Regions from separate parts of the Lysinibacillus capsici genome, predicted to be linked through region 1. Evidence: riboswitches for the same ligand, from Rfam matches in the RefSeq annotation. Region 1 holds a riboswitch; each other region holds the start of a gene.
The links. Region 1 has a riboswitch for thiamine pyrophosphate ahead of thiM (hydroxyethylthiazole kinase). Riboswitches for the same ligand answer to the same signal wherever they lie in the genome.
Positions count from the first base shown of each region.

Region 2: it holds a riboswitch for thiamine pyrophosphate, as region 1 does, so the genes downstream of both, thiC (phosphomethylpyrimidine synthase ThiC) here and thiM (hydroxyethylthiazole kinase) in region 1, are expected to answer to the same signal.
Region 3: it holds a riboswitch for thiamine pyrophosphate, as region 1 does, so the genes downstream of both, thiW (energy coupling factor transporter S component ThiW) here and thiM (hydroxyethylthiazole kinase) in region 1, are expected to answer to the same signal.

Region 1 is NZ_CP084108.1:3,502,381-3,512,799, forward strand. Features, by position in the region: gene LCP48_RS17240 (M24 family metallopeptidase) at 1-200, shown strand, start outside; gene ald (alanine dehydrogenase) at 252-1,367, opposite strand; gene LCP48_RS17250 (universal stress protein) at 1,789-2,238, shown strand; gene LCP48_RS17255 (class I SAM-dependent methyltransferase) at 2,300-3,229, opposite strand; gene tpx (thiol peroxidase) at 3,319-3,822, opposite strand; gene LCP48_RS17265 (RDD family protein) at 3,947-4,573, opposite strand; gene sppA (signal peptide peptidase SppA) at 4,587-5,600, opposite strand; gene mbcS (acyl-CoA synthetase MbcS) at 5,786-7,369, opposite strand; TPP riboswitch at 7,560-7,657, shown strand; gene thiM (hydroxyethylthiazole kinase) at 7,742-8,509, shown strand; gene thiD (bifunctional hydroxymethylpyrimidine kinase/phosphomethylpyrimidine kinase) at 8,497-9,321, shown strand; gene thiE (thiamine phosphate synthase) at 9,311-9,955, shown strand; gene LCP48_RS17295 (alpha/beta-type small acid-soluble spore protein) at 10,027-10,245, opposite strand; gene thiI (tRNA uracil 4-sulfurtransferase ThiI) at 10,391-10,419, opposite strand, start outside.
Region 2 is NZ_CP084108.1:315,929-326,347, reverse strand. Features, by position in the region: gene hutU (urocanate hydratase) at 1-583, opposite strand, end outside; gene hutH (histidine ammonia-lyase) at 751-2,256, opposite strand; gene LCP48_RS01570 (helix-turn-helix domain-containing protein) at 2,547-4,001, shown strand; gene LCP48_RS01565 (catalase) at 4,299-5,804, shown strand; gene thiC (phosphomethylpyrimidine synthase ThiC) at 5,927-7,705, opposite strand; TPP riboswitch at 7,846-7,960, opposite strand; gene LCP48_RS01555 (AEC family transporter) at 8,021-8,950, opposite strand; gene LCP48_RS01550 (methyl-accepting chemotaxis protein) at 9,062-10,419, opposite strand, start outside.
Region 3 is NZ_CP084108.1:935,810-946,228, forward strand. Features, by position in the region: gene LCP48_RS04375 (AAA family ATPase) at 1-3, shown strand, start outside; gene LCP48_RS04380 (DUF58 domain-containing protein) at 1-875, shown strand, start outside; gene LCP48_RS04385 (vWA domain-containing protein) at 887-2,632, shown strand; gene LCP48_RS04390 (VWA domain-containing protein) at 2,616-5,210, shown strand; gene thiW (energy coupling factor transporter S component ThiW) at 5,397-5,897, opposite strand; TPP riboswitch at 5,992-6,099, opposite strand; gene LCP48_RS04400 (MFS transporter) at 6,166-7,362, opposite strand; gene LCP48_RS04405 (ABC transporter substrate-binding protein) at 7,932-9,005, opposite strand; gene LCP48_RS04410 (ABC transporter permease) at 9,002-9,799, opposite strand; gene LCP48_RS04415 (ABC transporter permease) at 9,796-10,419, opposite strand, start outside.

The DNA.
Region 1 (10,419 bases):
GTCTTGGTATTTCTGTACATGAATTCCCATCTGTTACAGGTGCAAATGAGATGACGATGGAAGAAGGTATGGTCTTTACGATTGAGCCTGGCATTTATAAATCAGATGTAACAGGCGTACGTATTGAGGATGATGTTGTCGTTACAAAAGATGGCGTAGAAGTATTAACAAAATTCCCGAAAGATTTAATCATTCTATAATGCAAAAAAGGAAGCAACTAATGTGCTTCCTTTTTCTCTTTCTAACTAAGTTTATTGAATTAACTCATCCACATTGACAAATGGTAGTCCTTGTGAATCTGCCACTGCTTTATAAACTAGTTGTCCATCTAATGTATTCACACCTTTTTTCAGTGCTGCATTATCAAGGCAAGCTTGTTTGTAGCCTTTGTTGGCAATTTGAAGTGCATATGGAATTGTATTATTTGTTAAAGCAATTGTAGAAGTACGTGGTACCGCACCAGGCATATTTGCAACTGCATAGTGTACAACGCCATGCTTCACATATGTTGGATCATCATGTGTTGTCACACGATCAGATGTTGCAAAAATACCACCTTGGTCAATTGCAATATCAACTACAACAGAGCCGGCTTGCATTGATTGAATCATTTCTTCCGATACAAGTTTCGGTGCTTTTGCGCCTGGAATTAATACAGCACCAATAACTAAATCTGAATCTTTCACTGATTCTGCAATATTATATGGATTAGACATTAATGTTTGAACATCGCGTCCAAACATATCTTCTAATTGACGTAAACGTTCTGGGCTTAAATCGATAACTGTCACATCAGCACCCATGCCAACAGCAATTTTTGCAGCATTTGTACCTGCAATACCACCGCCAATTACTGTCACTTTTCCACGTTGTACACCCGATACACCACCTAGTAAAATGCCTTTACCAGCATGGTTTCTCTCTAAGAACTGTGCACCAATTTGTGTAGCCATTTTACCAGCGACTTCACTCATTGGTGTTAACAATGGTAATGAACCATTTGCTAATTGTACTGTTTCGTAGGCAATTCCTACAACTTTTTTATTTAAAAGTGCCTGAGTTAATTCAACCTCTGGCGCTAAGTGTAAATAAGTGAATAAAATTTGACCCTCGTAGAAGTAATCATACTCAGAAGCTACGGGTTCTTTTACCTTCATAATCATTTCTTGGGACCAAGCTTCTTTAGCTGTTTGAACAATATGAGCACCTGCTGCAATGTAATCAGCATCCGTAAAGCTTGAACCTAGCCCCGCTCCTGTTTCAATGTACACTTCATGCCCTGCATGTGTTAAAGTGACAACTCCTGCTGGTGTCATTGCTACACGGTTTTCATTGTTTTTAATTTCCTTTGGAATACCAATCTTCATTGTTTCCTATCCCCTTCCATAACATAAGAAATAAGCATCATTTATGTAACTAAACTTGATGCACCCCTTGCACTTCCATATTACCAAACAATTGCAAAAAAAGCTTTAACTAATGCAAATACAGATAAAATTTATAAGATTTCCAAAATAACAAATATTCAAACGTTGTATAACATTATAAATTATTATATTTAAAAACTAAAAAGGAGTCTTAGTAGAAGTTATTGGCGTTGATTCATGTGTAGTTGAAACCAATCAAAAAACGTTTACACACTGCAAATAGTGGGAATTAGATATTTATAATTAATTAACATTTCTACATGAAATGCCTTCACATTTTCATAATTTTTCTTGCGGAAAGTATTTCCTTTAGAAAATCATTTGGTATAATCAACATATACAAATCAGGGAGGTTTTTCAAATGGCTAATCATTATAAAAGCATTGTTGTTGCAGTAGACGGTTCAAAAGAAGCTGAATACGCGTTTCGTAAATCAATTGATGTTGCAAAACGAAACGAAGGTGCAGTATTAAATCTAGTAAATGTAATCGATACTCGTTCATTTGCTGCTATCGAAGCTTATGACCGTTCCATTGCAGAGCGTGCTCAAGCATTTTCTGAAGAACTATTAAATGGTTACAAAAAGCAAGCTGAAGATGAAGGTTTAACGAATGTTAATCTTATCATCGAGTATGGCTCTCCAAAAAATATCATAACAAAAGAGCTTTCTAACATCGTAGACGCAGATTTAATCATTTGTGGTGCAACTGGTCTAAATGCAGTAGAACGCTTCCTAATCGGTTCTGTATCTGAGGCTATCGTACGTTCAGCTAAATGTGACGTACTAGTTATCCGTACGCCAGAAAACTAATTTGTAATACATAAAAAGGTATCCTTGTATAGGATACCTTTTTACTTGCACTTAAGAGCAATTACTTGCCCTCTTTCCACATCTTCACTTTTTCAAAGAATAGCGCAAGTGCCTGCTTATTCTGCATATTCGGTACCTTAGCTAATAGGACTTCTTTAGGAGCTTTCAATTCCTTCGATTGTTTTTGTAAAATCACAATGCTCTTCTCTAATGATTTATTCGCAAACATAGAGTCAGGTAATTGAATAATCGCTTGAATCCACGCATGCTTTTGAATGTATTTGTGTAATTGCTTAGACTGCTCTGACTCAAAAAGATGAGCGGGTGCAAGGAAAAATAAATAGCCGCCATCCTTTGTATAATTCATTGATTGCTCGATGAATAAATGATGGGCATAACTCATCCCCTCCGCTGGACATAATTCATAATCGAGAGCCACTTCTTCATTTGGATAATAACCTACAGGTAAATCACAAACAACAGCATCAACTGGATTGACCAATAAATCTTCTAAGGCATCTTGACGGTATAAAGAAATAGGTTGTTCTATTAAGTCAGCAGTTGCCGCAGCAAGGCGAATAAGTAGCTCATCCACCTCTACACCTGTTGCTTCCACTTTTCCATCTAATAAATTCATAACCGTCAGTAATAAATTGCCCGTGCCTACTGCTAGATCCATGATCGAGATCTTTTCATTTTCAAGACGCTCTGCAAAAATCTGCTCCACAAAGTAGCCCACTAATAGCCCTAACGTATCAGGAGTCATTTGATGATTCGGCTGTGAGCCTTTGCGCATCCCTTTTAAAATAGCAATTTGAATAGCTTTACGAATATCCTCTTTTGTTGCATCTTTTTGAGAAAAATCAACTTCGCCATCAAGCCATGCCTCTAACCCATCTAATAATCCTTCTAGTAATGTTATACTGTGTTCTTTTTCGATTTTTTCGGCATGCTCATTTAGCAAACCAAATAACTTTTCGATATTTTCCATATCTAACTTCCTTTCACGCAGAAAAGAGCCGTGACAAACACTTGTCACAGCCCCTTTGTCTAGTATTATCTTAGCCTAAAAGCAGCTTATTATGCTAGTGCTTTGACAGCTGCAATGGCCGCTTCATAATTTGGATGATCTGTAGCTTCAGGTACATATTCAACATATGTTACTTTATTGTTTGCATCCACAACGAATACTGCACGTGTCAGAAGACGTAATTCTTGAATGTATACGCCATATGCCTCACCAAATGAAAGGTCGCGGTGATCTGATACAGTTTGGACTGCATCAATACCTGCTGCACCACACCAACGCTTTTGAGCGAATGGAAGATCCACAGATACTGTATAAATGACTACATTATCACCTAAGTTAGCTGCTTCCTCATTGAATCGACGTGTTTGCGCATCACATACACCAGTATCTAATGATGGTACAACACTAAATAAACGAATTTTTCCTTCTGAATCATTTAATGTTACAGGTGATAGGTCATTCGCTAATACCGTAAAATCTGGAGCTTGATCGCCCACCTTTACTTCATTTCCTACTAGTGTCACTGGACCATTTTTAAATGTTACTTGTGCCATATAAACGCCTCCTAATCATCATATGTACATAATATTACTAAATCAAGGGAATTAATTGCAACTATGATAGCTTACATACTTAGAAATAGATAAGACTGTCTCCTAATTTGAGACAGTCTTATGTTTATTGTTCATTTTTTTCCTCTAGCTTGGCTAAGTCTATTTTTTCTTCTTGTACAGTAATTTCTACATGTTCTTCTTGTTTTGGTAAAGTAGTCGGTGTTGAAGCCTTTTCAATAAAGATTTTTTCGTGTACCACTGTTGTATCGGCAAAATAATCATGTAAGCCTTGATTTTCTGGCAAAATCACTACCAAAATATACAGTGGCATAAAAATATTATTGATGATACGACCAATCCAATCACGGAATAACACATCTGACCAAGTTAGCTGATCGTGCTTTAATGAAATTACACGTAATCCGAACACCATTTTCCCTAGTGTTTGCCCAAAGAACTTGGTCATCAGCACAAAATAGCTATAGTAGAAAATTGCTGTAATAATAGAAATTGGCGCATACCAAACCGAATCAGATAAAGACCAATCCATTAAATAGAAGATAGGATTGACGAGTATTCCACCTACAGCAGAAATGATGAATCCGTCTAATAAAAATGCCCAAAATCGTACCCAAAAACCAGCAGTTTTTAATGCATAGTTTTTTTCATGTGCTGATTTTCCTGAAGTGTTTATATAGAAGCCATTTTCCAATGAGGGTGAACCTTGCATAACAATTTCATCGTTTGTCATTGTGCTCCCCCCCTTAGTATTCCCCATATAGATACATCATTTTCGGAGCGCTATAGTCCGTCATGATTTTCATTAGCATTTTTTCTTCGGCAGAGGGACCGAACATGGAGCCAATTTTCATACCTACGTATGATTGCCAGCCACCCATATCGTATGAATACTCAAATAAAGCCGCATCTTCAAGTCCATAATCTTCACGAAGAGCTGCAATGGCCGCTTCTTCATCACCAATTTCATCAATTAACCCTGCTTCAAGCGCTTTTGTACCACCAAGAATACGACCATCTGCAACCTTTTTCACTTCTGCTTCAGACATATTACGTCCTTGCTCTACAATATCTACAAATTCTTCGTACGTTTCATTAATCATATCTTGCATCATTGCACGTTCCTCAGCTGTCACTTCACGCATTGGACTTAGCATATCTTTATGCTCTCCAGATTTAAACGTCTCAAATTTGACCCCTACTTTTTCAGCAAGCTCTTGATAGTTAATAGATTGCATGATAACACCAATAGAACCTGTGATTGTATCACGATGGGCAAATATTTTATCTGCTGGTGCCGAAATATAATAACCACCTGAAGCTGCCATAGAATCCATTGATACATAAATTGGAATTTGTCGTTCTTCTTTAATTTTTAGTAGCTTTTTATAGATATCTGCAGATTCCTTTACACCACCACCTGGTGAATTAACGCTTAAAACAACACCCTGTATGGACTCATCATATAAAATATTATCTAATTGTTCTAAGAAAAATTGATGATCATAGGCAACTGGTTGCCACAATGTACTTGAGCCGATATCTTGAATCGTTCCATCTACCTTTAAATAAGCAATTCGCTTATCAAAATTTTCACCTTCAATGACATTTTCATATACATCTAAGCTATTACCTGCCATTAAGCTATCAAAATTACCTAGGAAATCCGCTTTAAATAGCGCAAAAATGGTATTAATTCCTAACGAAAATAATAAGAGAATACCTGCCACTACTAAAGCAACCCACCTTTTTACATTCATGTCTTTCCGCCTCCTCAACACGTAATACGTATGACTTGCCAATTTGTTTCATTTTTTTGCAATAATTAAACACAAAAAGCTTTAAGCTATGTATTTCCTCATATTACCTTACCTAAAAAAAATAAAAAAATCAAAGTCCATACCTTTGATGAACTTTGATTTTCGACATTATTTCCTAGGAAATATTATAATTGGAGGTGTTTGATTTCTTGTTGCCGTAATTCGACACGTCTAATTTTCCCAGAAGATGTTTTTGGTAGTTCCTCTACAAATTCAATAGCACGTGGATATTTATAAGGAGCAGTCAATGATTTAACATGACTTTGGAGTGTTTGAATAAGCGCTCCATCACCTTTTTCACCATTGCGCAGAACAATAAATGCTTTGACAATATTTCCTCTTACTTTATCAGGGCTCGCTATAACAGCAGCCTCTTTTACAGTTGGATGTTTCATTAAAGCATCCTCTACTTCAAAAGGGCCAATTGTATAGCCTGAGGAAATAATAACATCGTCTCCTCGTCCGTCAAACCAAAAGTAGCCATCTTCATCTTTATAAGCACGATCTCCTGTAATATACCAATCCCCACGAAATTGTAAATTTGTACGTTCAGGATCATTTAAATATTTTTTAAAGAGTGCTGGCGTTTCGCGATGAACAGCAATATCACCAACTTCTCCGATTGTAACAGGTTTGCCCAAATCATTAATAATTTCAACAGTGTTGCCAGGAGTAGGTTTTCCCATAGAACCAACTCTCGCTTCCATCCCTACCATTGTGCCTACCAATAATGTATTTTCCGTTTGTCCATAGCCATCTCGCACTTGTAATTTGAATGTTTCCAAGAATACTCTAATAACCTCACTATTTAATGGCTCACCAGCTGATACAGCTTGGCGAATTGCACTTAAATCATATTCATGTAAATTTTCAAGCGCTGCCATAAAACGATATTCAGTTGGTGTACAGCATAGTACATTGATTTTGAATCTCTCAAGCAATGCTAAATAAGAAGCTGCTTCAAATTTACCTTTGTAGACAAATGCAGTAGCACCACTGCCTAAAGTAGCTAGAAATGGACTCCAAATCCATTTTTGCCACCCTGGTGCTGCAGTCGCCCAAACAATATCATTTTCTTGTACACCCAACCAATGTGGTGCTGTTGTTCGTAAATGAGCATAGCCCCAACTATGCGTATGCACTGCTGCTTTTGGATTTCCTGTTGTTCCGCTTGTATAGGCTAAAAATGCATTGTCTGTGCTTTTTGTTGGGATAGGATTTATGTAGGTTGTAGGTTGATTATTCATTTTTTCAAGTATGTTCTGCCAAGGTTCATGTGCATTCCCTATGACAAATTGCAGTATGTCTTGTAAATTTCCCACTTTATCGAACTGTTCAATATAGGGTTCAAATGCAATAACTGCTTTAGCATTTGCATGATGAATTCGATACTCAATATCCTTTGTTCTTAACATCTCAGAACTTGGAATAATAGTTAAACCCGCTTTCAAAGCAGCAATATACACAATATATGCTTCAACCGAACGTGGTACCATCACTAAAATGACATCACCTTTCTTTAAACCTTGCTTGGTGAATACATGTGCTGCTTGATTCGCTTTTTCCAATAAATGTGCATATGTAATACATTGGATGTCTTGGTTTTCTTCATAAATGATTAAAGCATTTTTGGTTGCATCCTGAGCATATTTTTCAATTTCCTCTACTATGTTATACCATTCTGGTGCAACTAAATCTTGTCTTTTCATGGCAATTGCCCCCTTTTGTTATGACACATTATAAAACTCTTTTTTCAGCATTTTCAATGGTTTGTGCTTAATTTCGGTAAAGTCATGACAACTATCATACTCTCCTATATGGCATCGGTCACATTTTATCTATAGGAAAACTTGCTATTGAATACAAATGAAAAGTATGGTACATTTTGGTCAACTAAAAGCAAGATTGCAGGGGGACTCATAAGAGTTGAGAAGGTAAAACCTGACCCTTTGAACCTGTTAGTTAATACTGACGTAGGGAGCAATAAACATCGTTTTTCAGATGAAAGGCTCTTTTCGTGCATTTTTACACAAAAAGAGCCTTTTTTGCATGCTTACGTCCATCCCTAAAGGAGGACTACAATGATTTTTCAAACAATTCGTCAACAGCAACCACTTATCCATTGTATAACCAATTATGTAGTGGCAAATTTTCAAGCAAATGGTTTATTAGCGATAGGTGCTTCACCAGTAATGGCTGATGACTGCCAAGAGGTAGAGGAGATGGTGGCCATTGCTCAAGCATTATTAATTAATATTGGAACACTTAATGATCGCACAAAAAGTGCCATGTTATTAGCAGGTGAAAAAGCCAATAAACTTGGTATTCCTGTTATTTTAGATCCTGTCGGAGTTGGAGCCACAACTTATCGTAAGGAAACCGTAAGATACTTACTGGACAACATACACTTTGCCGTGATTCGCTGTAATCTCGGCGAGCTAGCAGCAATAGTTGGTGTAAATTGGCAACAAAAAGGTGTCGATAGTGGTCATGGCACTATCGCTACGGAATTAGAAGCCACATCATTGGCTCAACGCTATCAATGCATTGTTATTGTCACAGGAGAACGCGATTTTATAACTGATGGCAAGCATAGCCAATGGATCGCTGGTGGTCATCCACAAATGACGGAAGTAACGGGTACAGGTTGTTTACTTAGCGCAATTTGTGGCGCAGCCTATAGTGTAAGCCATAATCCTTACCAACAATTAATAGAAACACTTACTTACTATAAAAAAGCAGGTGTACTGGCATCCGCATTTACTGCAGACATTGGTGATTTTCAAATAGCCTTACTCAATGCTATACATCGCTTATCAAAGGATGGTGCAACTTCATGCATATTGTAACAACAATCGCTGGCTCAGATAGTGGTGGTGGAGCGGGTATACAGGCTGATTTAAAAACATTTCAGGAATTAGAAGTGTTTGGTACTTCTGTGATTACTGCTTTAACTGCTCAAAATACTTTGGGTGTAACAGGTGTTTGCCCGATTGACGTTTCCTTTATAAAAAAACAATTCGAGGCCTTGGTAGAAGATTTTCCAATCGCTGCGATTAAAACCGGAATGCTTTATTCCTCAAATATTATCAAAGCAATTGCACACACCATCAGTGAGCTAAACATTCCACTGATTGTTGATCCGGTGATGATTGCAAAAGGTGGAGAAAGCCTACTACAGCAAGAAGCTATCGATACCTTATGCTCAACTTTACTACCACTTGCTACGATTGTTACGCCCAATATACCAGAGGCAGAGGCACTTTCGGGGAGAGCTATACACCATGTTGAAGATATGAAAGAAGTAGCTCAAAGCTTGTTACAGCTAGGTGTACAATGTGTCATCATTAAAGGTGGTCATTTAGCAGATCCACTTTATGCCATTGATTATGTATTTTTTAAAAATGGACGTTCTTTTTCGATGCAGTCTCCACGAATCCAAACAAAAAATACGCATGGTACTGGATGTACATTTTCCGCAGCACTTACTGCTTTTCTTGGACAAGGATTTACTCTGGAAAATGCCATTATAGAAGCTAAAAAATATATCCAATTAGCTATTATGTATAATTTATCGATTGGAAATGGTCATGGACCCACTAATCATTTTGCTTATCAACAGCATAAGGAAGCCTGTGAGGTGATTATTCATGAAACGTGAGGATTTGCAGCTTTATTTTATTATGGGTACGAGCAATGTTCCTCCTCAAGAACAACCACTCTATATCCTAGAAAAAGCCTTGCAAGCAGGCATTACAATGTTTCAATTTCGCGAAAAAGGTCCTCACGCGTTAACTGGACTTGCCTATGAACAATTTGCACGCCAATGTCAAAAACTATGTCATCAATATCATGTGCCCTTTATCATTAATGACGATGTTGATCTAGCGATACGACTCGGAGCTGATGGAGTTCATATCGGACAAGATGATTTACCTGTAGGTGTAGCACGTAAAAGAGTTGGGAACATGATTCTTGGTGTATCTGTCCATTGCGAGGAAGAATTGCAAATAGCTATTAACCATCAAGCTGATTATGTTGGTATCGGTCCAATCTTTCCAACATCCTCTAAAAGCGATGCACAACCACCATGTGGCACATCTTTTTTACAGGAGGCTCATTCTCTTTATCCTGAATTACCAATTGTCGCAATTGGTGGAATAAATTTCACAAATGCACATTCTGTATTTCAAACGGGGGTTGATGGTGTTGCTGTTATTTCAGCTATCTGTCAAAGCAAAGATGTTGATTATACAGTAGCTACATTTAGATCTCTAACTCGTATAAATAAATGAACAAATAAACAAACTAAAACCAGTGCCTTTTACGGTCACTGGTTTTAAGTTTATAAATGCTTAATCAGCATTTATTGGTTGTTGTTTGGCATACCTTTTAATTGAGATTCTGCCATTTGTACAAGACGTTTAGTGATTTCACCACCAACGGAACCGTTGGCACGAGCTGAAGCTTCAGCTCCTAATTGAACACCAAATTCTTGTGCAATTTCGTATTTCATTTGATCTAGTGCTTGTTGTACACCAGGTACTGCAAGCTGGTTTGAACTACGGTTGTTGTTTGAAGCCATGTTTCTCACCTCCTTGTGAATATAGAATGTGCGATATTAGATTTTTAATACAAAAAATTTAGAGGTAAATTGTACCTCTATTGGAATAACAATATCCATACAAAAAAGCCGTCTCAAAATGGGCTTTGAGACGGCTTTTAAATCCTTATAGTAGATCTGCAAATTTATCTTGTT
Region 2 (10,419 bases), 1.5 Mb from region 1:
CAACTTCAACAACTAAGATTACAGCACCAGCCATTTTCCCTGCTAATGGCTGCGCACCACTCATACCGCCCATACCACCTGTAAGGATGAATTTACCACGTAAATCAGCAGTGCCAAATACCTTTTTGCCTGCTTCTACAAAGGACAGATAAGTGCCTTGTAAAATTCCTTGAGCACCAATATAAATCCAACTCCCAGCAGTCATTTGACCATACATCATTAAATCTCTTTCTTCTAATTCATAAAAGTGATCCCAATTTGCCCATGCTGGTACAAGGTTTGAATTGGCAATCAACACTCGAGGGGAATGCTCATGTGTACGGAATACAGCTACTGGCTTTCCAGATTGGATTAATAGAGTCTCATCATTCTCTAATTCTTTCAAAGATGCAATGATTTGTTCATAGCTTTCCCAGTTACGAGCAGCCTTACCAATACCCCCATAAACGATCAGTTCATCTGGATTCTCTGCCACCTCTGGGTCAAGATTGTTCATTAACATACGCATTGCTGCTTCCTGTGTCCATCCCTTACATGTTAGTTCATTTCCACGTGGTGCACGAATATCTGTCTTAAATACCATTCAAAACACGCTCCTTTTCCTATTAAAAATAATGTGAATGTTATTGTCTAAACCTATTAATAACTGAATATTCAGACTTAAGAACATATAAATATTTTTAAAGCAGAGGCTACTCGGTGATAACCGAGCGACGCCTTTGCTCTTTTTTATCAAAAATTCAATGCAATTTACACATACTCATTTACTAAATCATTACTTGATAGTAGATATTTAGCCAATGCTTCAATTTCATCGCCAATTGGTTGATCGGCTAGCAATGGTGGACAGAATTCACGCACCTTCTTTAAGAATTTACTTGTAGTAGGAGATAATTGCTCTTCTGCCTTGTCTAAATGAATAGCCTGTGATGCACAAATCAATTCGATAGCTACAACGCGAGCAGCATTATGAACAATCTGGCGTACTTGACGTGCCGAAGTTGTTCCCATACTTACATGATCCTCTTGGTTACCTGATGTAGGAATAGAATCTACACTCGAAGGATGTGCTAAAACTTTATTTTCTGAGACAATAGAGGCTGCTGTATATTGAGCAATCATAAGTCCACATTCAATCCCAGGGTTTGTTGCTAGGAATGGTGGTAGCCCTTCATTAAGTTGAGGGTTTACCATGCGTTCTGTACGGCGTTCTGAAATATTGGCCCATTCACATACACCTATTTTCAAAAAGTCCATTGCCAAGGCTATTGGCTGTCCATGGAAATGCCCACCCGATAAAACCTCCCCGCTTTCTAAAACGATTGGATTATCAGTTGTTGCATTCATTTCAGTTTGAACACGGTCCTGTGCGTAGAAAAATGACTGCCAAGAAGCACCATGGACTTGCGGTATACAACGTAGTGAATAAGCATCCTGCATGCGAATTTCACCCTGCTTTGTCACACGTTTACTGCCATCAAGCCACTTACGAATACGCCCGCCCACTAGTTCTAACTCTGGATGTGGTCTTACTGCTAAAAGTGCTGGATCAAATGCCGAGGTAATGCCCTTTAAAGCTTCCAGTGTTAAGCTAGCAGCCATATCCGCTGCAAGACCAATTCGTTCAGCTTCATTGACCGTTAATACACCTATCCCCGTCATAGCTTGTGTACCGTTAACTAATGCTAGCCCCTCTTTAGCTTGAAGTCTAACAGGGGTTAACCCGGCTTGCTTTAGCGCATCACTACCACTCATGATTTCTCCGTTGAACTCAGCCTTTCCTTCTCCCACTAACACTAATGCCAAATGTGATAAAGGCGCTAAATCACCACTTGCGCCAACTGAACCTTGTGACGGAACAATCGGATGAACACCTTTATTAATAAAATTCAACAATAGTTGGACTGTTTCCTCACGAATGCCAGAAAATCCTCTGGCTAAAGCATTGGCACGTAACACCATCATTGCACGTACAACATCTGTTGGGAATGGTTCACCAACACCGGTTGCATCTGATCGTAATAAATTTAGCTGCAATAGCTCAATGTCTTCTTCTTTAATCTTTATATTGCTAAGTTTACCAAACCCTGTATTCACACCATAAATTGTTTGGCCTTCAGCTAAACGCTTTTCGATACGCTCTCTACTTAAACGAATACGTTCTAAACTCTCTGTAGCAAGTGCAACTGTTGCTTGCCCCTTCACGATTTCCTCTATTTGTTGTCTTGTTAATGTATTGCCATCAAGCTCGATGATTGACTTCACATGACATCCCCCTATTCCCTATATGGCTATGTAAATAAGTTATCTTCATTCATATTTTCGTAATTTGAAAACATCAGTATCAAATTTTTTAAGCGTTTTCATATCCAAAGTTGATTTTTGCTGATGATCAATTACTCTATTTACATTGTACTAACTACTTTTTTCAGAATATAGAGAATTTTAATAGAGAAAACAAGACTTTTTTTAGATTACTATGTTATTTTTATTAATAAAACCGTACTTTTATATGAAACTTGAATATTTTAAGAAAGGCTGATGGTATGAAACTGTTATTAATTGATCGCGATCCTACTGACCTAGCAGGAATAAAGTGGTTTTTACATACATACTTCCCTGGAGATGTTTTGATTGAAATGTGTACAAGTATTTCAGAAGTGCCTCAAATTATTCGACAATTTGAACCAGATGCCATACTGTTAAATATCGATTTATTTCCTAATAATCGCCTAGCAGGTCTTTATCGCGATTTACAGAAGCTTTCTGGTGCCATTTTAGCCATGACAACAGAGCCATTATTTAAAAATGCTTTGAAAGCAATTGATTTACAAGTGGCTCATCTTTTTGTGAAGCCTATTGATTTAGAGCTATTAAAGAAAAAACTCACAACCATTTCTCTTCGCACACCCCAGATTACAGAAGATGCGCAAGAGGCTACAAACGATTCCTTTTATAATCAATTATTTTTAGATAATAAATCTGGTTCAATTGAGACAACGATACATTTCACAATGATTGAACCCGAGCATACTGAAACCTTCAATAAGCTTTACAATTGGCTTCAACAGACACCGATTCACTTTCATATGAAAACCTATCCTCTATCTAATAGAATCGTATGTCTTTTTCAAACAAATGATATAAGGATTGTGGAAAAAGATGTACGTACACTTATGAAGGAATGGCGATTGATTAGTAATAGTTCTTTAAATATTGGGATATATGATGGAATACCTACAACCATTAAAAATATGTATACATTAACAAAGCGTGCACTACATCAAAGTTTTTATGAGGGCTTTGGCCATATTTTTTACGCGAGCAAACAATATGAAACTCAGCCCTTTGATCCCTTACTGACACCAGAAGAGCAACAATTACTAATAAGTAGTTTGGAAGATGGAAACCTAGAGGCCGTTAAAACATTTTTATACCAGCTTTCTAATGAAGGCATATATTATGAGCAAGATGATTTACGCATTCATCTGACGAGTGTCTTAGCACAAATTAGACGCTTTATGCTGAAATATAAATTACATGAAAAAGCGGTTATCGAACAAAACTACCGTCAGCTATTTCACTTAATCATTGAGCATCCTATATTTTATACGATACTCAATGAGATTATTTCTTTCACGCAGACATTAATTGAGTTAGCAACGGTAGCTCGAATAGAGAAACGAGCTGATTATGTTGAACTAGCTATAGAAATAATTGATCAACAATTTAAAGATAGTGCACTGTCTCTTCCCTTTGTTGCTCATAAGCTTGGAATAAGCCCCAATTATTTAAGTACGATTTTCTCAAGAAAACAAGGCTTGCCATTTAAGCGCTATTTACAACAAGTAAGAATTCATCATGCTACAAAAATGCTGCTAGAAACAGATTTTGCTATTAGCGAAATCGCTCATTTAAACGGTTTTGATGATCCAAATTATTTTATAAAATTATTTAAGCAACAAATTGGTATTACACCTAACCGATATAGAAAAAAATAAAAGATTGATTAAAATGATTTTCAATTAGTTGATTTTATTTTCAATAAAGATTCTTATCATGATGTCATTATCATGACCTTATCGTGATAATTATCTATAATATTGAGATCAGATAAAATAAATTAAAGCTAGAAACTATGTATAATTCGTATGTCTAGCGCATATATTTATAGTTTATACTAAAATACAAATATTCTTTAACGATAATTATTATAATGTACTAGCAATTCTATTTTATATTTGTTATAGTTATAGACGAAGAGTTTGACTCACATTTTTTTCAGGAGGTAAGCTAATATGACAAACGCAAATGATCGTAGCCGTCGCTTTACAACAGCAGGTGGCGCTCCAGTAGTAAGTAACCATGACTCTATGTCAGCAGGTCCACGTGGCCCTCTTTTACTTCAGGATGTATGGTTAGTTGAAAAACTAGCAAACTTCAATCGTGAAGTAATTCCAGAACGTCGTATGCACGCAAAAGGCTCAGGTGCATTTGGTACTTTTACTGTAACGCATGATATTTCACAATATACTAAGGCGAAAATCTTCTCAGAGATCGGCAAGAAAACTGAAATGTTCGCACGTTTCTCTACAGTAGCGGGTGAACGTGGTGCAGCAGATGCAGAGCGAGATATTCGTGGCTTCGCCCTTAAATTCTATACAGAAGATGGAAACTGGGATTTAGTAGGGAACAATACGCCTGTATTCTTCTTCCGCGATCCATTACATTTTACAGATTTAAACCATGTGGTAAAACGTGACCCACGTACAAATATGAAAAATGCCAATTCTAACTGGGATTTCTGGACTTCATTACCTGAAGCACTTCACCAAGTGACAATTGTTATGTCTGACCGTGGTATTCCAGCTAGTTACCGTAATATGCACGGATTTGGTTCTCATACGTATAGCTTTATCAATGCTAATAATGAACGTGTTTGGGTTAAATTCCACTTCCGTACAGAGCAAGGCATTAAGAACTTAACTGGTGCCGAGGCGAATGAGATTATTGGTCAAGACCGTGAATCTTCACAACGTGATTTATATGAAGCAATTGAAAAAGGAGATTTCCCTAAATGGAAAATGTACATTCAGGTAATGACAGAGGAACAAGCTCGTGAGCTACCATACAACCCATTTGATTTAACAAAGGTATGGTATAAAAAAGACTTCCCATTAATTCCTGTAGGTGAGTTCGAGTTAAACAAAAATCCAGACAATTACTTTGCAGAAGTTGAACAAGCCGCATTTGCACCTTCTAACATTGTTCCTGGTATCAGCTTCTCCCCAGATAAAATGTTACAAGGGCGTATCTTTGCATATGCGGATGCACAACGCTATCGTCTTGGTGTAAATCACTATATGCTTCCTGTCAACGCACCAAAATGTCCATTCCGTACTTTCCACCGCGATGGAGCAATGCGCTTTGATGGCAATCTCGGTTCGACATTAAGCTATGAACCAAATAGCTATGGCGAGTGGGAGCATAATTTAGACCATAAAGAGCCTGAATTACGCATTGATGGTCATGCAGGTATTCATGACTTCCGTGAAGACGATAATAATTACTTTGAGCAACCAGGTAAACTATTCCGTCTATTGACTGCGGAAGAGCAACAACGTCTATTTGAAAATACCGCGAATGATATGGCTTCTGTTGAAGAATTCATCAAACGCCGTCACATTCTTCACTGCTATCTAGCTGACCCAGCATATGGTGAAGGTGTCGCTAAAGCGATGGGTCTTTCCTTAGAAGGTATGGACCTTACAAACCCATATGTAAAACAACCAACAAACGTTTAATATTCCACTTTATTATTGATATCCAAATCCAACTTTTACTCCATGTGAATCTACTATTCACATGGAGTTTTTTGATTAAGAAAAGGCCTATGTCTATTTTTTGACATAAGCCTTTTCTTTCATTATTGGTAAATTTGACTGCCTGCTTTTTTAAACTCCTCTGCCTTTTCCTTCATACCTTGATGGATCGCTTCAGTCGTATTCAAATCCTTATCTTTCGCATAATTACGAATGTCCTGTGAAATTCTCATGCTACAGAATTTAGGCCCGCACATAGAACAAAAGTGTGCTGTTTTTGCTCCCTCTGCTGGCAGTGTCTCATCATGATATTCTACTGCACGCTCTGGATCTAGGGACAAATTGAATTGATCACGCCAACGGAACTCAAAGCGCGCTTTAGACAGTGCATCGTCTCGTTGTTGTGCACCTGGATGACCTTTTGCTAAATCAGCAGCATGTGCAGCAATTTTATAAGTGATAACGCCCACACGAACGTCCTCGCGATTTGGTAAACCAAGATGCTCTTTTGGAGTCACATAACAAAGCATCGCTGTACCAAACCATCCAATCATGGCTGCCCCAATGGCTGATGTAATGTGGTCATAACCTGGAGCAATATCTGTTGTGAGTGGTCCTAATGTATAGAAGGGCGCTTCCTTACAAACCTCTAATTGCTTGTCCATGTTTTCTTTAATCAGATGCATTGGTACATGACCTGGTCCTTCAACCATCACCTGAACGTCATGCTGCCAAGCAATTTGTGTTAGCTCGCCTAGTGTTTCAAGCTCTGCAAATTGTGCCTCATCATTGGCATCTGCAATTGAGCCGGGGCGTAAACCATCACCTAAGGAAAAAGCAACATCATAAGCTTTCATAATTTCACAGATTTCCTCAAAGTGTGTATACAGGAAATTCTCTTGATGATGATATAAACACCACTGTGCCATGATAGAGCCCCCTCGAGATACAATACCTGTCACACGATTTGCTGTTAGTGGTACATAGCGTAAAAGGACACCTGCATGAATGGTGAAGTAATCCACACCCTGCTCAGCTTGTTCAATGAGAGTATCACGATAAACCTCCCACGTTAAATCCTCTGCTACACCATTTACCTTTTCTAAAGCCTGATAAATTGGCACTGTTCCCACTGGCACTGCAGCATTTCGAATAATCCATTCTCTAGTTGTATGAATATGTTTACCAGTCGATAGATCCATAATATTATCTGCGCCCCATCGAGTTGCCCAGGTCATTTTCTCAACTTCTTCTGCAATGGAAGAAGATACAGCAGAATTCCCGATATTCGCATTGATCTTTACATGAAAATTACGCCCAATAATCATTGGCTCTGCCTCAGGGTGATTAATATTAGAAGGCATTATAGCTCGTCCAGCTGCAATTTCTGAACGTACAAATTCAGGATTCATATTTTCACGAATCGCTACAAACTCCATTTCAGGCGTTATAATCCCCTTTCGTGCATAGTGAAGCTGTGTCACATTTTTACCTTTTTTAGCACGCAAAGGCTTTCTCGCCAACTCAGGGAAGACATTTTCTTGAATACGCGGGTCATCAACATGACGAAAGCCATTATCCTCCGGTTTAATGGAGCGTCCCTCATATGCTTCTACATCCCCTCGCTCTTGAATCCATGCATTTCGTAAGGCAGGTAAACCTTTCGTAATATCTACTTGGTAGGCTGGATCTGTATAGGGCCCACTCGTATCATATACTCGAATAGGAGCATTTTCTTCATTTCCAAAACTGCCTGTTGTCGGACTTAATGCAATTTCTCGCATAGGTACTAGAATATCTGGGCGTGATCCTTCCACATATACTTTTTTACTTCCTTCAAAGCTAGACATAATGGTAATATTCTTTTCACTAATTGCTGACATGAGCTACTTCTCTCCCTTAAATTTATTTTAATCTAAGGACCGATTCTAGCTCACCCCAACAATCCAAAAAATAAAGGCCGAATCCAAAATAATTATTTGGATCCGGCCACGAATGTAAAGGTCTATTGATTGCATACTCTGCAATAGCTTCTTAACTTTCCCACGCTGGTATGAGCCAGATCAGGTCCAAAGGGTCAAGAAACTTTGTAGCGTTCCCCTCTCAGCCTGACTCATCAGACTCCCCTAGTTAATACTATTTAGTTTGATGCTAGTGTAGCAGATAATACTAAGAGATGGAAGTTATTTTTTATCTTACTAGGTAAATAATACTTCCGCAAAATAGATCACAATGGTTACCGTTATACAGCTTACAATGGTTGAAAATAAAACAGCTTGCGCGGCTGTTGCTGATTCTACATCATATTCCAATGCTAGAATAGAACTATTACGGGATGTTGGAAAGGCACTAGCTATAAACAGTGATTGTGCGACGACTCCATCTAATCCCAATATATAAATAATGGCTAATGCAACAGATGGTCCAATAATTAATCGCGTAAAACAGCTGATAAAGACAGTTTTATTAAACATTGATTTCATCTCTAGTTGTGATAATTGCGCACCTAAAGTAATTAAGGCCACAGCAATAAATCCATCTGCTACATGTTCTACTGGAATTTTGATAAACTGTGGAATACCGATATCAAAATAATTCATAGCGACACCAATAATCAGCGCATGAATAATAGGCATTCTAAAGAAATCCTTGATGATTGTCATACCTGACTTTGTAGAAGAAATTAAATTGTATAAACCATATGTGTACGTAGTCATATTTTGAAAGATTACGAGCATGACCTGAATGGCTACTCCAATAGGTTGCGTGGCAAATATCATTTGAGCCACCGGAATACCGTAATTGCCCGAGTTAATAAGCACCACACTATTTTTAAAGACAGCTGCCTCTGTTCTAGCTAAACCTAGCCCTTTTGCCATAAAATGACTGAGTAACATTTGACTACCAATAAAGAGTACAATAAATAATCCGACCTCTCCCAGTACCGATAACTCCACATGTGTTTCATATAAATTTACAAAAACAGCTGCCGGCATAAAGCAATATGTAATAAGCTGAGACAATGCTTTTAAATTAAAGCGAAATTTCTTTTGTAGGATAGCGCCTATTACAAGTAACACTAAAATAGGTACAACAATTTGAAAGAAAATCATTCCGAGATACATCATATCAATGTCCCCCTCTCAGTGTGAATAGTAGTGTTGAATTCCTTCTAGGTCAATTTCGCTGACTTTCACAATAAAAGAAGACTGCCTCTATATTGAAGGCAGCCTTTGCTTTTAAACAAGCTTAAATCGATTTACAACTTCTTGTAGCTCGTTTGAAATATCGTTCATATTTTGAATAGACTCTGCTACTTTTTGTAATTCTGCTTGTTGATCCATTGCAGAAGCACTTACTTGTTCCGCAGAGGCTGCTGTTTGCTCTGAAATAGCCGAAATACTTTGGATCGCCATGATTGCCTGATTTTTATGCTCTAACATGCTAGATAGTTTATTCATTAATTCACTAATAGAATTTGCAATTGAACCTGACAAGTCACTGCTATCTTTAAATGCTAGTTGCGTGCTTTGTACTGACTCATTTTGAGATTGCATTAAATCTGCATTAGATGCAATCACAGCAACTGTCTGCTGAGAATTTTCAAGAATGCTTTCTACTGTACTCTTAATAATTTCTGTTTCATTTTTAGATTGTTCTGCTAGCTTTCTAACTTCCTCTGCAACTACAGCAAATCCTTTACCATGCTCACCAGCACGTGCAGCCTCAATACTTGCATTTAAAGCTAGCAGATTAGTCTGCTCGGTAATGCTTTGGATCGAAGCAATAATCTGATTAATATTGGCAATATTAGAAGCTAATGATTCCATTTGCTGCTGGATACGCCCATTCATTTCATTTGTCTCCATATTACGCTCTCTTAAACTTTCAACCTCAAGCAATCCTTTTTCTGTTGTTACACCTGTTTTATGAGATAGCTCATCCATTTCATTAGAAAGAGCCGTAATCGCATCAATCTGATCTGATAAATCCATCATTCGATAATTTGTTTCTTCTGTATCCTCTGATTGCTTCGAAGCTCCCTGTGCAATCTCGTTGATAGCTACAGAAACCTCCTGACTAGAAGCAACTACCTCATTAAATGCCTCATTTACCTGATTAGAAGATTGGTTCAATAACCTCGTGGAATTTAGTACAGTTTGAATCGCACTATTGGTTTTATCTAACATATTATTATAGGCCACAGCAACTGCACCAATTTCATCAGGCTTAATATATCGATCTTCCACCTTTTGTGTTAAATCCCCTTCGGCTGCAGTTTCAATCGATGCACGTAAAAATTTAAGTGGTTTTAGTTGTTTATAGATGAATAACACACTTGCAGCTGTCATCAAAACCACCATAATAATGGAAGCAATAATCGTAAATACAAATACATGATTATATGTTTCTAGAATCTTTGATTCAGCTAACACGACTTGAACAGTCCATGTTTCGTCAATACCCTCTAAAATCATTGGAGCAAAAACATTATATGCCTTTTCCTTCAGTTGATCAGAGTCAACGTACATACTTGTTAGCTCGCCATTTTCCATTGTCTTACTAATACTTGTCCAAGTAGGATCCTCTTGCATAT
Region 3 (10,419 bases), 2.1 Mb from region 1:
TGACAGCAAAATACTTATTGCCCGAAGACTGGTTAGCGAAAATCAGTCGCTTCCAAGTAGCGACGGCCTCCAAACTACGCGGACAACATAAGGGCTCGCACCGTTCTCAACGCTTCGGGGCATCCCTTGATTTCTCAGATTTTCGAGAATACCATTTAGGAGATGATGTACGCCAAGTGGATTGGAACGTCTTTGCTCGTACAGATAAATACTTTATTAAAAGGTTCTTAGATGAGCAAGAGATGCGTGTACATATTCTACTAGATGCTACCAAATCGATGGGGCAACATGCTAAGTGGTTATTTGCTCGTCAAATTGTGGCCTCCCTCGGTCTAATGGTATTAGGTCGAGATGATCGTCTATCCTTTTCTTTTGTCCAAGATGAAGTGAAGCCACCATTTCGACGGAAGGGTACCATGTATCGCCGAGCTTTTTTACAACTAGTAACAGATATAGAGGAAGCTAATTACTCTAATCGTTTTGCCAAGGATGCACTTAAAGCTTTACCTAAAGATAGTACCGTATTATTCATTGTTACAGATGGATTAGAGCCAATTGAGGAATGGGAACAGCTATTAAAAAGGCTACCACGCTATGCTGGAGATGTTCGCATTTTGCAAATTGTAACGCAAGAAGAACTGTCACCAAATTATTCGGGTGATGTACGTCTCCTTGATCGTGAAACAGGTAATGATGTGAATGTGACGATGTCCTCTAAAGTATTAGAGTCCTACCATGCAAGACGCATACTACATGAAGAAGAATTTGAAGCCATTTGCCGTCGCTTTGGTGTTCGAAAATTACAATTGAAAGTGGAAGATGGATTGCAACATGCGATTTTCCAGCAATTATTAAAAGCACATTGGATTAGGTGAGGTGAGCCGTATTGGGCTTTAGTCAAATTATATTTAGCTGGACGGCCATCATCCCGGTCATTGTCCTACTTTATTATTTCTTTCGAAAAAAATATACAGAACAAACTGTTTCTTCGACACTTTTTTGGTCGGAGATTATGCAGGAAACGCGTGTATCGCCTTATTTAAAGCATTTACAAAAAAATGCCCTACTATATTTACAGCTTCTTGCTTTACTGCTACTTGTTTTGGCATTAATGAATCCTTATATAAAAAAATCAACCATTGTTGGTGCACAAACCATATTTATTGTAGATACTTCAGCCACAATGCTGGCAGGCAAAGAGCAATCAACCTTTGACGCTCATAAACAGGAAATGCTGAACTTGATGGATGAATTGAATGGTCGACCTGTCACATTAATTACAACTGGCGCTACACCAAAAGCTGTTTTACAGCAAGAAACCAACACGAGTGAAATAAAAAAAGCTATTCAAGATTTACAAGTAACCTATGAAACTGCTGAAATGAATAAGGCGCTGGATGTAGCACAGGCATTTGTGGGCGATACACCAACTTCTATCTATGTTTTTACAGATACACTTGATAAAAAGCAATTACCGATGGACAATGATTCTGTGAAATGGCTAGTAAGAGGTGCTACAAAAGACTTAACAAATATCGCTATTACCCGCTTTGCTGCTACGACAGATGGACAAGCTTCGTTGGCACTTGTCCAACTCCATAATGATACAAATACCGAGCAAAAGGTAACACTCGCATTGAATAATGCAGAGGGGGAGGAGCTGGTAGCAGAAAGTGTCGTTGTGCCTCCAAATGAAGCCATTACGAAAACATTTAAAGATTTGCCTTTAGCAAAATCGATGACAGCTATTATTGATGCAAAAGATGATTATGACATAGACAATCAACAAACTGTTTTACTACAAACGACTACGTCCAAAATTATTGTTGATCAAGGCTTGCATCAACTGATACAAAAAGGTTTTCAAACAGTTAGTAGTGGCGTGAAAATCGTCCCTTCCTTGCAAGTCGCTGACAATCAAGATGCTACCATAATCACAAACCAATCAGCCTTATTGGAAAAGATGGACAACCCCGTCGTATTATTTGGTCGTGATGATGCAGAAAAAGTAGATGCGAATGGGACGGTAAGCACTAGCAGTGATGCATTATTTGCCTTTAGTGAACTAAAGGATGTTTATGTTAGTGCTGTTTATCCTGGCTTTGCGGACTATGAAACGATTGCTTCTGTTGGAGAAGAGCCATTCATCCAACGCTCCCCTAAAGGAGATATCGTTGTTTTAGCGGATATTGCTGATACAGATTGGCCCTTACATCCATCATTCCCACTATTTCTATGGAGTACAGAACAGCAGCTAACAGAATCAGTTGGGTCACTTGGGATTTTTTCACCCAATGAACAACGTGCAGTTGCTTTAGCGCAAGGAGACTGGAATGTTTATTCGCAAGAAGACGAGTTTCTTTCGTCTGTTACCAAGGGTATGCTAACTGCGCCCAAACAGCCAGGCATTTATATGGTACGCTCAAATAATGAGGAAAAACAATTGATTGTGCAATTGCAAGCCCAAGAACGTGTTATTGAACAAGGAACAAGCTTTACATTAGGTGATATCTCAGACAACGGAAAGGAAGAAGTTTCGATGACCTCTTTCGTGCCTTGGCTAATTGTAATTATTTTACTATTGCTTGTTTCAGAGTGGGAGGTGCAACGACGTCGTGGATTTACGAATTGATATGCCGTTAGTATTGTTGTTACTCCTTCCATTATTTTTGTATTTTGGATGGACATACTTTCATGAGCGGCGGCGACTCAAAAGAAGTCATATTGTTGTACTTACTATTCGCATAGTGGCAGCAGGCTGTTTAGTTTTTGCACTCGCAGGTCCATATCTATTATTACCAATAAAAGAAGAACAAATTGTTTATTTAGTAGATCGTTCTGCTTCTATGAATGGTACGGAAGATGAGATGGTTCAGTTTATACAGGAGAGCCTACAATCAAAAAAAGAACCACAACTTGGGGGCATTTATTCATTTTCCTCTACTTTACAAACAGAAGCTATTTTGTCTAAAACATTAAAGGAAGTACCAAAACTAACTGAAATCAAAGCTACCGATCAAACGAATATAGAACAAAGTCTACAGCTTGCTTCAGGGATTATAGATCCTAAAAAAGCAACTCGTCTTGTGCTATTAACAGATGGTAATGAGACAAAGGGAGATGCTTTAGAATTTGCTACGAAGTTGAAAGGCTCCAATATTAGTGTGGATATTAAGCCTTTTAGTCAACCCGTTGTCAATGATGTATCACTAAAAAGCTTTGTATCCCCTCAGGTGGCTTATGTTGGAGAGCAACAACAATTAGTGACAGACATATATGCAACCTCAACAGGCCAAGGTGAGCTGTTATTATATGAAAATGATGAGCTTATTCATCGAGAGGCAGTTGAGCTGACAGAAGGCACGAATGTGTTTACCTATAAACATGCAGCAACAGCTGAAGGACTTGTAAAATATGAAGCCGTTGTTCAAGTTGGTCAGGATGCTATTTTTGAAAACAATAAGTTAACTAGTGTCACAATGGTTCAAAGTGAACCACATTTATTAATCGTTAATGGTTATGATACAGCTTCACCCATCGCAGCAGCACTTGGTAGTCAATCCATTGCCTATGATGTTGTAGCACCTAAAAGTCTACCAAATGAACTATCCAGCTATTTGCAATATAATGCTATTATTTTCGACAATGTACCAGGTCATTTAGTGGGTGAAGCAAAAATGAGTGTTATTGAGCAAACAGTCAAAAACTTTGGAGTTGGTTTTACAATGGTTGGTGGAGAAAATAGTTTTGGTCTAGGCGGCTACTTTAAAACACCGATTGAAACCTTATTGCCAGTGGAAATGGAAATTAAGGGCAAAGAGCAATTACCTTCCTTAGGATTAGTGATTGTACTTGACCGTTCTGGCAGTATGCAAGGCTCGAAGCTAGAGCTTGCTAAGGAAGCTGCGGCACGTTCTGTTGAGATGTTGCGAGATGAGGATACATTAGGATTCATCGCCTTTGATGATCGTCCTTGGGAGATTATAGAGACAGGGCCACTTAGCAGTAAAGAAGAGGCTGTGGATACTATTTTATCCGTAACACCTGGTGGGGGAACAGAAATCTATAGTTCATTAGCTAAAGCCTACGAGAACCTTGCTGATTTAAAGCTCCAACGTAAGCATATTATTCTCTTAACAGATGGGCAATCACAGGCAGGGAACTATGAGGATTTAATTACTGAAGGAAAAGAAGATGGTATAACCTTATCGACAGTAGCGATTGGACAAGATGCCGATGCGAACTTATTAGAAGCACTTAGTGACATGGGCAGTGGACGTTTCTATGATGTCATAGATGAGCAAACCATTCCTTCTATTTTATCTCGTGAAACTGCTATGATTTCCCGTACCTATATTGAGGACAATCCATTTTACCCTGCAATTTATAATGCAGCAGGATGGAACACACTGTTTGCTAATGGTGTCCCACAAATGAATGCATACATTGGGACAACGGCAAAACAGGGGGCTACTGTCGTAGCAGAAAGCGAAAAGGAAGATCCTGTGTTAGCGCAGTGGCAATATGGTCTTGGTAAAACATTTGCCTTTACATCTGATTCAACGGGTAAATGGACAGGAGATTGGGCAAGATGGCAAAATTGGGGAGTATTTTGGCAAACACTTATTTCTCAAATGCTACCAAGCTACAATGATGTAGCCTATGATGTAAGATTGGAAGCAGATGGTTCCTTTATGATTACAGACCCTACAAATGAAGCTGCATTTTTAGATATTGTTGCAGTAAATGAAGCAGGGGAGGAGCTAGAAACACAACTTGAAACCATTTCCGCATCCCAAGTTCGAGCTGTAGTACAAGCTGAACCTGGATTAATTTTCTTCCGTGTAGCAGATGAAAAGCAGGCCATTTATCAGGCAGGGCTAAGTGTTCCTTATAGTGCTGAATACGAGCTACTCCCTGTAAATAACCAACTGATAGAAGAGTTAACGCAACGAACAGGAGGCACTGTTTTAAAGGAACCACAAGATGTCTTCCGTGACTTTACGACAAAAGGAGCAGATCGGCAAAATATTGCCACATGGCTACTCTTAGCGAGTATGCTTCTTTTCTTTATTGATATTACCATAAGACGTTTTGGTTGGAATTTCCTAACGAATGCGAAGAAAAAAGAGCCGCTGGTTGAGGAAAAAACTATACCAGAAGACACGAATGTAGCACAGTTGTTAAAAGGCATGAAAAAACGATCTTAAAATAGAGGAAGCAGTGCAAACTCGAATAGTTTTGCACTGCTTTTTATATTCCTTGAAATAGAGAGCTATCCCCTTTGTAAAGAGGGTAAGAATTATCTAAAAAGTAGGCTCTTTGCTCATAAAGAGAAGAAAAGCGCTCCAAATTGGACTACCCCAGCTCAATGAATGCTCATAATTCAATCCCTCTCAATAAAGAGAAGAATTAAACCTCTTTACTAACTCTGTTTTACGCAAGCTACTCGCAACCATTACACCTAAAATGGCGCCGATTGTACTAGATGTTAAAAAGGCTGGTAGGAAGAAGAATGCTGCTACAGATGTTCCCATGAATAATTTTGCGTAAGGGACGGCAATAAGTGAAGCCAAAATGCCAGTTCCGATAACTTCTCCGATACTAGCTAACCACATTTTATTACTATATTTATAGGCAAAGGCAGCACAGAACGCGCCGATGATACTACCCGGGATGGCTAGTAGAGAGCCTGTTCCAGTAAGAATACGAATGATAGCAGTGACAAAGGCAACTATAACTGTTGGTACGGGTCCAAGTATAATAGCTCCTATCACATTAATCGCATGCTGAACGGGGTAAGCACGTGCGATGCCTGTTGGGATGGATACGAAAGTAGAGCCTGCAACAGCAATGGCTACTAATAAAGCCATGACTGTTAATTTACGAATTGACATAAAGTTCACTCCTTTTAGTAAAGTTGGTGAGGAAAAATAAAAAGGCCACCCCCTTTAAACAATAGGAAGCGGCCTTGCGTGTATATAGTGACAACAGCAAGTAGCGCCACTTCCCTCCGCTAGTGTGAACTAGATCAGGTTCAAAGGGTCCGTATATTACCATATACGTCTCAGCCTTTTAAAGACTCCCCTAGTGGTTAAGATTATTCAATTTAGTGAATCAACAATAATGTAACATACTGCTAAAAATAGTCAATGATTTTTCAGACTATTTTGTATCGGGTTGCATTAAATGAGGTGCTTTTTTCACTGTCCAGATGAGTGCAAGGAAGAAACAAGCTAATAATATGATAGAACCAAAAATATAGGGGCTATTCATATTCCAGTCAAATAATAAACCTGCCAAAGCGGGTCCAATCATATTCCCAAGGCTCATATAGGCATTATTCAAGCCCGCAGCGAATCCCTGCTCTTTTTCTGCAAGTTTTGAGATAAGTGTATTAACAGCTGGACGAATTAATGTCGTTGCTGTAGAGAAAATTGTTGCTACAACTAATATAAGGGCAAAGCCAGAAACAAATAATATTAAGAAAATAGCAACGGATGCAATAAACAAATTAACTAGTACTACTTTCATTTCACCATAACGATTGAACAGTGGTGTAATAATAAACATTTGTACTACTACTCCAAAAGCACCACCAACAACTAATATAATCGCTATATCTACAGGTGTGTAATTAAACTTTTCTGTCACAAATAATGACAATGTCGTTTGGAAATTTGCAATTCCAAACGAGAACACCAGCATAATTATGAGCATAACAAAATAAGGCATATGTATGGAACGAGCCATTTGCTTCGCCAGATTGTCTTGCTTTTGTTTCTGTTGCGCAGTGTTTGGTTTGGTAGAAGGTAATAAAAAGTAAGATAAAATAGATGCTACAATGGCTGCAGCTCCAGCTGTGAAAAATGGGAAATGTAAGCTTACCTTTGCTAAAAAGCCACCAATACCAGGTCCAATCATAAAGCCAAGAGACATAGCGGCACCCAACATCCCCATACCTTTCCCGCGTTCTTCATAGGTTGTGACGTCAGCGACAAAAGCCATAATAGGAGGAGCAACAAATGCAGAACCTAGACCACCTAAAAATCGTGCTAAAAAGAGCATCCATACATCTGTAGCAAGGCCAAATCCGATTTGTGCAAGACCTGTTACGATAAGACCGAAAATGATTAAATTTTTTCGACCGTACTGATCTGAAAGATTCCCAGCAATAGGAGAAAATACGAATTGAGCTAAGGCGAACGTTGCGATTAGCATACCTAGAACTTGTCCTGCTGCACCAAATATTTTTAAATACTCTGGCATGACAGGAATAATAATGCCAATACTCCCCATTGCGATAAACATATTAAACATTAAAATATACAAAGCCGCCTTATTGGACTTCTGCTGGGTCATCGAATGAACCCCCTTTTTGTAATCAAATTTAGTACAGTCTATCATAAAGAATTATTGCTTGGCTAATAGTTAAGATTATCGTACTGGTTCTATATTTAGAATGGTTTTCCACAAAAGTTTTCATCTGCGTACCTAAGGATGATGAAATAATACATTTTAGTCATAAAAATTGAGGGAGGAGAACTATAGAATCGAGCAACAACAATCGATGGATTTCTCTTATAAAAGAAGAATTAAAAAATTTGTGAGTTTGTCTGTAATGGTCTATAAATTGTAGCGACTGTTATAGTAGTGGCATCAAAATTATGGAATACCAAAAGTACACTTATGGCTTATTTATTGTTAATACAATGGATAAAGAATATATAAATTTATGCAGATTAGATGAAAAAATCTATAGGTAAAGTTTCCCATAACAGATGATGGGAGCATCTATTAAAATTTAGATAAAATATTTTCTAAATATAATAATACAAATAGTCGATTGAAAATGTTCTTATTTAATAGGAAGTTAGATAGGCAGAGAAAAAAACTAGCGAATTGGTGTGAAAACCAATTCGCTAGTTTAATTATCGGATACTCATTTTAAATTCTAAAAATAATTCGTTGTATTTCCCTAAATAATCAGGTCCCAAATTTTTGTAGACCTCTAATGTATCGCGTTGTTCTTCAGAAGGATAGTAGCGTTCGTCGGAAACAACTTCTGCGTCCATCAAGTCCATGGCTGCAATATTAGGAGTAGAGTAGCCTACAAAATCGGCATTTTGAGCACCTGATTCAGCACTTAACATGAAGTTAATAAAGGCGTGGGCACCATCAATATTTTTCGATGTTTTTGGGATGACCATATTATCAAACCATAAGTTTGAGCCTTCCTCAGGTACAGCAAAGTCTAACTCTTCATTTTCATACATCATGTCAGCTGCTTGGCCAGACCATGTAAGGGCAACAGTTGCCTCATTATTAATCATTAACGGTGTAATTTCATCTCCAATGATCGCTTTTACATTTGGTGCGAGTGTGATTAATTTGTCAGTAGCTTCACGAAGTTCCTGATCATCTAGTGAATTCAGAGAATAGCCAAGACTGTTTAAGCCCATGCCCATGACTTCACGCGCACCATCTACTAAAAAGACTTTTCGCTTTAAAGAAGAGTCCCATAGATCGTCCCAAGAGGAGAAGTCTAAGTCTCCAACAAGGCTTGGATTGTAGACAATACCTACTGTTCCCCAAAAATAAGGGACAGAATATTTATTGTTATCATCGAATGGTAAATCTAAAAAGTAAGGATCAATATTTTTTAAATTAGGGATTTTCTTCTTATCTAAAGGAATCAATAATTTTTCTTCCTTCATCTTCTCAATCATATATTCAGAAGGGACAGCAATATCGTAAGCTGTTCCGCCTTGTTGAATCTTTGTCATCATAGCTTCATTGGAATCGAATGTTTCATAGATAACATGAATGCCTGTTTCTTTTTCAAATTCTTTTAACAAATCAGGATCAATATATTCTCCCCAGTTAAAGATGGTTAACGTGTCTTTTCCACTTTTACCGCCACCAGCACTTAAGGCATCAGCCGCGTAGAATAAAAGGGCTGAAACGAAAAGGATGGCGATGGTAGCTTGAATTAGTGACTTCATCGTTGACCCTCCATTCTTTTACTCGTACGACTAGTAATGAAATAATAACCAACAACAACTAAAACCGTAACAAAGAATACTAAACCAGAAATTGCATTCACCGTTAGAGAAATTCCTGCGCGGGCCATTGAATAAATTTCTACGGATAAAGTACTAAAGCCATTACCTGTTACAAAGAATGTCACGGCAAAATCATCTAATGAATACGTAAGGGCAAGGAAGAAGCCTGCAAAAATACCTGGCTGAATATAAGGAAGAATGACACGCATCATAACGTCCTTTTTCGTTGCTCCTAAATCTAATGCTGCATCGATTAATGAGTTATTCATTTCTAGTAGCTTTGGTAAAACCATTAATACCACAATCGGTACACTAAATGCGACATGCGCTAATAAAACAGATGCAAAGCCCAGTTTAATGCCTACCATTGTAAATAAAATTAAGAAGCTAGCCCCGATAATAACGTCTGGGCTGACGATTAAGACATTGTTTAAGGATAATAAAGTATTACGCATTTTAGAATCCTTAACCGTCACAATCCCAATTGCTCCCAGCGTACCAATAATAGTAGAAATGAGAGCAGAAAGTAATGCCACGATGACCGTATTTATTAATATAACAAGAAGACGTGAATCTTCAAAAACAGCTTGATAATGCTCCAAAGTAAAGGATTCAAAATTATTCATGGAGCCGCCACTATTAAACGAGTAAAAGATTAAATAGAAAATTGGAGCATAGAGAACGATAAAAACAATTGATAAATAGACTTTGGCTGAAGCAGATAGTTTGTTCATCGTACGCCACCCCCTTTATCCTTTTGTCCCGTAATTAGCATGATAATCACCATGAATAAAATTAAGAATACAGCAATAGTGGAACCCATACCCCAATTTTGTGTCACAAGGAATTGCTGTTCAATCGCTGTGCCTAGAGTAATGACACGGTTCCCTGCAATTAAGCGAGTAATCATGAACAGGGATAGGGCAGGGATAAAGACGACTTGAATACCAGATTTAACGCCATCCATTGTCAATGGTAAAACAACACGACGGAAGGTTGTAAAAGCCGAAGCACCTAAATCACGTGCTGCATAAATGAGTGTTGGGTTTAAACGATCTAAAGAATTGAAGATCGGTAAAATCATAAATGGAATAAAGATATAGACCGACACAAAGACAAAGCTAATATCGGTAAAGAGCATTTGCTTTGGATCAAAGCCAAATACTTCGATAAATGCATTAATAGGCCCGTATAACCCAAAGATGCCGATAAAGGCATATGTTTTTAACAAAAGATTAATCCATGAAGGAATAATAATAAGTAGAAGCCAAAGTTGTTTATGCTTTGTCTTCGTTAAAAAATAAGCAGTTGGGTATGAAATTAATAGTGTAAAGAATGTAATTAAAAATGCATA